One region of the Terrihabitans rhizophilus genome, then DNA from elsewhere that is predicted to be linked to it. Evidence: riboswitches for the same ligand, from Rfam matches in the RefSeq annotation. Region 1 holds a riboswitch; each other region holds the start of a gene.
The links. A riboswitch is a leader RNA that binds a small molecule or an ion and turns the genes downstream of it on or off. The one in region 1 is predicted to bind thiamine pyrophosphate.
Positions count from the first base shown of each region.

Region 2: another riboswitch for thiamine pyrophosphate. It lies ahead of thiO (glycine oxidase ThiO); the one in region 1 lies ahead of thiD (bifunctional hydroxymethylpyrimidine kinase/phosphomethylpyrimidine kinase).
Region 3: another riboswitch for thiamine pyrophosphate. It lies ahead of thiC (phosphomethylpyrimidine synthase ThiC); the one in region 1 lies ahead of thiD (bifunctional hydroxymethylpyrimidine kinase/phosphomethylpyrimidine kinase).

Region 1 covers NZ_JAXAFJ010000008.1:135,617-137,934, reverse strand. The annotation lists gene SCD90_RS13235 (UDP-2,3-diacylglucosamine diphosphatase) at 1-239, opposite strand, end outside; gene thiD (bifunctional hydroxymethylpyrimidine kinase/phosphomethylpyrimidine kinase) at 304-1,131, opposite strand; TPP riboswitch at 1,121-1,239, opposite strand; gene SCD90_RS13225 (DMT family transporter) at 1,278-2,207, opposite strand.
Region 2 covers NZ_JAXAFJ010000002.1:273,596-275,913, reverse strand. The annotation lists gene SCD90_RS04905 (Mth938-like domain-containing protein) at 1-147, shown strand, start outside; gene SCD90_RS04900 (phytoene/squalene synthase family protein) at 164-1,012, shown strand; gene SCD90_RS04895 (hypothetical protein) at 1,017-1,190, opposite strand; TPP riboswitch at 1,313-1,409, shown strand; gene thiO (glycine oxidase ThiO) at 1,399-2,318, shown strand, end outside.
Region 3 covers NZ_JAXAFJ010000009.1:120,561-122,878, reverse strand. The annotation lists gene thiC (phosphomethylpyrimidine synthase ThiC) at 1-932, opposite strand, end outside; TPP riboswitch at 1,016-1,136, opposite strand; gene SCD90_RS14035 (Bug family tripartite tricarboxylate transporter substrate binding protein) at 1,182-2,153, opposite strand; gene SCD90_RS14030 (hypothetical protein) at 2,294-2,318, shown strand, end outside.

The DNA of each region.
Region 1 (2,318 bases):
GAGCCCTGCCGGCCCTTGCGTAGCAGCTTCTGCACCACGTCATTGTGGGCCTGCGGCCAGTACCAGCTCTGCTTGAGGCGCCAGCCATCCACGATGTCGCCCACCAGATAGATGGTGTCCGCATCGTGGTAGCGGAGGAAATCGAGCAGCATCTCGGCCTGGCATCCCTTCGTCCCAAGATGGACGTCGGAGATGAAGAGAGCGCGGAACCGCTGCGGCTGGGGGCGTGGAGCGTTCATACCTAAGCGAAACCACCCCCTGATCACAACGTGATGACATAAACGCCAGCACGCGGGTTTGGTTTCAGCCGGGCTGCCACATCCTGTGGAAATGATGAACCGGGCCGTGGCCTCGCCCCACCTTCAGGGTGTCGGAAGCCTGTATGGCGCCGGTGATGAAGGCCTTGGCCTCGCTGACCGAGTCGCGAAGATTCATGCCATTCGCAAGGCCGGCGGCAATAGCGGACGACAGGGTGCAGCCGGTGCCGTGGGTGTTCTTGGTGGCGTGGCGGCGCGAGGTGTAGCGCTGCAGCCCCGCTGCATCGAGCAGGATGTCCGTGCTTTCCTCGCCCTCGCCGTGCCCACCCTTCAGGAGGACGGCGCGGCAGCCGAGCTTCATCAGCCGCTCGGCCTGCCGGATCATGGCGGGTTCGTTTTCGGCCATGTCCTCGTCCAGCAGGGCCGCGGCCTCCGGCATGTTGGGGGTAATGACGAGCGCCTTGGGGATGAGGACCGTCCGCAGGGCATCAATCGCTTCCGGCACGAGGAGCCGGTCGCCGCTGGCGGCCACCATGACCGGGTCCAGAACAAGCCTTTCCGTGGCGACGTAACGATCCAGCCCCTCTGCGACGGTGCGGATGACCTCCGGCTGGGACAGCATGCCGATCTTGACGGATTTCACGTCCAGATCGTCGAAGACGCTGGCGATCTGCTCGGCGATGAACGCGGTCGGCACGTCGTGAATGGCGCGCACGCCCTGGGTGTTCTGCGCCACCAGAGCCGTGATGACGGAGGCGCCGTAGACGCGGAAGGCCGAGAAGGTCTTGAGATCGGCCTGCACGCCCGCCCCGCCCGTGGGGTCGGTGCCGGCGATCGTCAGCGCAATATTGATGTCCTGAGAGGCTGTAGCCATCCCGCTTTCCTCCGCCGGCATGACCCGGATCAGGTTCGTGGGTTGGCGTCGATCCTTGCGGACCCCGTGCCTCTCAGCGCACCGGCGTGCGCACCCCAAGCAGATGGCCGTCACATAGAGATCATGATCGCGCAGGGCAAGACGGATCAGACGGGCGGTGGCTCCGCCCGGCGGGCCTTCGCGCGCTCGATTCCGAGGCGGCGCTCGTACAGGATGACGAGCACGCCCGAGGCGACGACGACAAGGCCGCCCACCAGTCCGTAGATGTCCAGAAGGTCGCCGAAGGCCAGCCAGCCGATGGCGAGCGCCCAGATCAGCGTGGTGTACTCGAAGGGGGCGATCACCGAAGCCTCCGCGTAGCGGTAGCCCTGCGTCAGCAGGATCTGACCGATCCCGCCCGCGATCCCCGTGGCGAGAAGGGCCAGGGCATGCGGCAGATCGGGCACCACCCAGCCAAAGGGGAAAGTCAGGAGCGCGAAGAGCGTGGAGAAGGTGGAGAAGTAGAAGACCACCGTGCCGGTCGATTCGGTCTGAACCAGCCGCCTGACCTGGATCATGGCGCAGGAGGTCAGCACCGCACCCGTGAGAGCGAACAACGCCCCGGCCGACGCCTCCCCGCCCCGGCCATCGAGCATCTCGGCCAGTTTGCCGCCCGCGACGTGCGGCCAGAGCACGATGCACACGCCGGCAAGGCCGACGAACACCGCGACGAGGCGCGGCAACCGCAAGGGTTCGCGGAGCACGACGGTGGCCAGGATCGTGGTGAAGAGCGGCACCGCATAGGAGATCATGGTGCTTTCCGGCAGGGACAGGCGGGCCAGCCCCAGGAACAGGCAGAACATGGACGCCACGCCGATGCTGGCGCGCAGAAAATGGCCAAACGGACGCGGCGTGCGGAACGCGCGCGGGAGTTCGCCGGACAGGCCGAGCCAGAGCAGGATGGGGAGCAGCGCGAAGAAGCTGCGCGCGGCCACGATCTGCCCCGTGGGGACATCGTGGCCGATCCAGCGGATGAGGCCGGCCATGACGGTGAAGCAGAACGCGGACGCGATCTTATAGAAGATGCCGGTGAGCATGATTGGATCGCTTGCGCGGGAGGCACGGGAAACGGTTCGCTCTTCTAGCGCCTGCGTCATCGCGCCGACACGGGAATCCCGCACAAGGCCCTCATCCAGACGATGCTGATG
Region 2 (2,318 bases), on a different contig from region 1:
CCGCTTGATATCCGTGACTTCCTGAAGAGGGCCGGACTGCACTTCGACGTCATGCCCACCGGCGCCGCCGCACGCACATACAACGTGCTGATGAGCGACGAGCGAAAGGTGGCTGCGGCGCTGATCGCGGTGGACAAGGCGCGGTGAAGGGGCGGGCGCATTGATGGATGGTGGCGCATACGCGCAGTCCATTGTCCGGGAGAGCGATCCCGATCGCTTCTTCGCCACCCTGTTCGCGCCGGCTGACAAGCGGCCGGCCCTGTTCGCCCTCTACGCCTTCAACGCAGAAGTCGCGCGCGTGCGGGACGTGGTCAGCGAGCCGATACCCGGCGAGATCCGGCTGACCTGGTGGCGTGAGGTCGTCGAAGGGGAACGGGCAGGCGAGGCAGCCGGCCATCCCGTGGCCGGAGAGCTTCTGGCCGCCATGCGGGACTACAGATTGCCGCCGGCGGCTCTGTCGCGACTGGTCGAAGCCAAAATCTTCGACCTCTACGACGATCCGGTCGCGATCGTAACTGAACTTGAAGGCTATGCCGGCGAGACCGCGTCCACGGTGCTGCGCCTCGCATCCATTATCCTGAGCGACGGCGATGAGCCTCGTGGCGCCGATGCGGCCGGGCATGCAGGGGTCGCCTACGCCATAACGGGCTTGTTGCGCTCGCTGCCTCTGCACGCCTCACGCGGGCAGGTGATGATCCCGACGGAGATCCTGGCGCGTAATGGTGTCGACCGCGGCAAACTCCTGAACGGCGAGGCCGACGCGTCCCTGCTGAACGCGCTTGCAGAGATGCGGGCCTTGGCGCGGCATCATCTTGCGCGGGCGAAAGAGGCGTTCGTGGATCTGGACCGGAGGGCCGCTCCGGCCTTCCTGCCGGTGGCGCTGGTCGAGCCGTATCTGCAATCCATGGAGAGGCGGGGCTATGACCCGTTCCGCACGGCGGCGGAGGTGCCGCAATGGCGCAAGCAGTTGACCCTGTGGCTGGCGTCACGCCGCAGGGTTCCTTTCCGCTGAAGGATCAGCGACGATCCTGCCGATCAAGGTGGGTGCCGTAGAGGCGCTCGCGCTCCTCGCGCTCCCGGATCATCTCCTCATATGCCTTCCGGGCCTCGGGCGAGAGCGTAACCCGCTTCACGGGTTCCTTCTTCCGCGGCTTGTTCGCCCGCTTGTAGACGTTGTTGTCTTCCGGCATGGGAAACCTCGAATAAGGGCCCGTTCTTCTAGCTTACGGTCTCCGGTTGTGGAAGCTTGCCTTCGGGCCAGTTCCCGATCGCGCTCCGGCTTGCACCAATCTGCCAGCGGGACTATCTCCACAACAGACGCCCGGGGTGCCGCTATCTGGCGGCTGAGATCAAACCCGACGAACCTGATCTGGGTCATTCCAGCGAAGGGAGTGTGACATGACGAAAATCATCAAGATGACGGACCATAATGCTGCCCGCCGGTTCGACGTGGCCATCATTGGCGGCGGCATCATCGGCCTTTCCGTCGGCCGTTCACTGCTCAAGCGAGGCTTGTCCGTCGGCGTCTTCGAGCGAGGTGTGGTGGGCTCGGGCGCAACGCGCGCAGCGTCCGGCATGCTGGCCGCCACCGCCGAGGTAGAGCCGGGGGAGGACGACCTGCTGCCACTGACGCTTGCCAGCCAGGATCTGTGGCACGGCTTCGCGAAGGAACTTGAGGCGGAGACAGGGCTGTCCGTCGATTACCGCGCGGAGGGCACCATGGTGGTGGCGCTGTCCCGCGACGAAGTGGACCGGCTGCGCTTTCGCCACCAGCTGCAGACGCGCCTTGGCCTCAAGACCGACTGGCTGCCCGGCAGCGCTGCCCGTGAGCGCGAGCCTGGGCTGAGGCCGAACGTTGCCGGTGCGATCCTGTGCGAACAGGATCATCAGGTGGATGCACGTCTGGTCGCAGCCGCGCTCAAGGCAGCGTTCGAGGCGGCAGGCGGCGCGCTGTTCGAGAACACCGCGGTCATTTCGCTCGAGCGCAGCGGGGGCAGGGTCACCGGGCTTTTGACAGAAGCGGAGCGCGTCGAGGCCGGCACCTTCGTTCTGGCGGCTGGAGCATGGTCTCCGCAGCTGGTGCCGGACCTTCAGATTCCCGTCCGTCCGCTGCGCGGCCAGTCCATGGCGCTGCGCATGGACCCGCGGATGCCGGCCCTGACGCATGTGGTCTGGACCGAGCAGATCCACATGGCCCCGAAAGGCGACGGCCGGCTCGTCATCGGAGCGACGGTGGAGGAGCGCGGGTTCGACCAGCGCAACACCGCGGGCGGCGTGTTCGCCTTGCTTGAGGCAGCCCGGCAGGCTCTGCCAAGCAT
Region 3 (2,318 bases), on a different contig from region 1:
GCGTGGATGGTGAAGTAGTCGACGCCCTGTTCGGCCTGCTCGATGAGGGTGTCCTTATAGACCTCCCAATCCAGCTTCACGGGATCGCCGCCGACCTTCTCCAGCGCCTGATAGATCGGAACCGTGCCGATCGGGACCGGTGAATTGCGGATGATCCAGTCGCGCGTGTTGTGGATGTTGCGGCCGGTGGAAAGGTCCATCACCGTGTCGGCGCCCCAGCGGATCGCCCAGACCAGCTTCTCGACTTCCTCGGCCACCGAGGACGACACGGCCGAATTGCCGATATTGGCGTTGATCTTCACCAGGAAGTTTCGACCGATGATCATCGGCTCGAGTTCCGGGTGGTTGATGTTCGAAGGGATGATGGCGCGGCCCCGTGCGATCTCCTCGCGCACGAATTCCGGGGTGATGTGGGCGGGCAGGGAGGCGCCGAAGCTCTCGCCATCGCGCAGGGCCTCCTCGGCACGTTCCAGCACCGCCTTGCGGCCCAGGTTCTCGCGCTCGGCGACGTAGATCATCTCCTTGGTGATGATGCCGGCGCGGGCAAACTCGTATTGGGTGATGGGCGCGGTGCCCACGCCGCCCAGCGGCTGGTGCTGCAGCGGAAAGGCGCGCGCAAGCTGCTTCTCGCCGGCATTGCCGTTGTCTTCCGGCTTGATGAGGCGCCCTTCATAGAACTCGACGCCGCCGCGCTCGCGCACCCATTCCACGCGGGTGCGGGACAGGCCCTTCTCGAGGTCGATCTGCACGGCCGGATCGGTGTAGGGCCCCGAGGTGTCATAGACACGCACCGCCGGTTCGGCCGGATCGGTCAGCGTGATCTCGCGCACGGGCACGCGCACATCCGGCGCATGATCGCTGGCGATGTAGACCTTGCGGGAGGCGGGCAGGGAGCCCGTGGTGATTTCGGTGGCCGAGAAGTCGGCCGGCATAAGGGGCTTGTTCAACGTGGATCTCCTCGCGTTCGGAGATCCGGGAAGCGAGGAGCAGCGCAGACGCCACCCGTGTGAACATGGAGGTGGCGTTGACCCGTCCCTTCGCCGGCATGACCCGGATCAGGTTCAAAGGGTCACCGCGCTGCCGGGAAACGGCCGTCGGTATCTCAGCCCCTTGTCGGGACCCCCCTCGGTTTGTGCGAGCGGGAAAGTGCGTGAGATTCGACGGCCCGTCAACCGTTCGTATTAGTCGATGCGTGCGCCGGACTGCTTCACGATCGGCGTCCACTTGGCGATCTCGGACTGCACGTGTTTCGCCAGTTCGTCGGGCGTGGAGGCCACCACGGTGGCGCTGAACTCGGCCAGCTTCGCCTTGGTCTTCTCGTCGCTCACTGCCTTGTTCGCCGCCTCGTTGAGACGGGCGATTACCTCCGGCGGCGTGCCGGCGGGGGCGAACAACGCATTCCAGGTATAGGTTTCATAACCCTTCAGCGTTTCGCCGATGGCTGGCATGTCAGGAAACACTGGTGCACGGCCCGTTGTCGTCACGCCCAGTCCCTTCAGGCGACCGGTCTTGATGTGCTCGGTGGAGGAGGGAAGATTGTCGAAGATGATCGGCACCTGCCCGGCCAGCACGTCGATGAGCGCCGGGCCCGATCCCTTGTAGGGAACGTGCACGATGTCGACGCCCGCCAGCGTCTTGAACAATTCGCCGGAGAGGTGAAGCGGGGTGCCGTTGCCCGAGGAGGCGTAGCTGAATTTGCCGGGATCCTTCTTCGCCAGCGCTACCAGCTCGGCCACATTGTTCGCGGGCACGGATGGATGCACCGCCAGCACATTCGGGACCGTTGCCAGGAGGGAGACTGGCGCGAAATCCTTTACCGGATCATACGGAATCTTGGTGTAGATGAGGGGGTTCAGGGCGTGCGTCGCCACCGTTCCCATCAGGATGGTATAGCCGTCGGCCGCGGACTTCGCGACGGCTGCCGAGCCCAGATTGCCACCGGCGCCGCCGCGATTGTCCACCACCACCTGCTGGCCAAGTTCCTCGCTCATGCGCTGCGCCACGAGACGACCGACGAGATCGGTGGAGCCGCCGGCTGCGAAGGGGATCACGAGGGTCAGCGGTCGGGTGGGAAATGTCTGTGCCGTGGCCGGGCTGGCTGCGGCGGCGAATGTGCCGACGCAGGCGAGCGCCAGAGCTGCAATGAATCGCATATCGGTCTTCCTCCTGAAGGCGGCACATTCTGCCGGTGCCGCTCGGCTGCGAGTGTGCGCGACCCCCTACTAAATGCCAAGAAGCAGGCGCAATGGGCAACAGCTTGCCGCGCGCACCTGATATATTATAACATCCACCAATGGCGCACGCTTCCCACCACATAC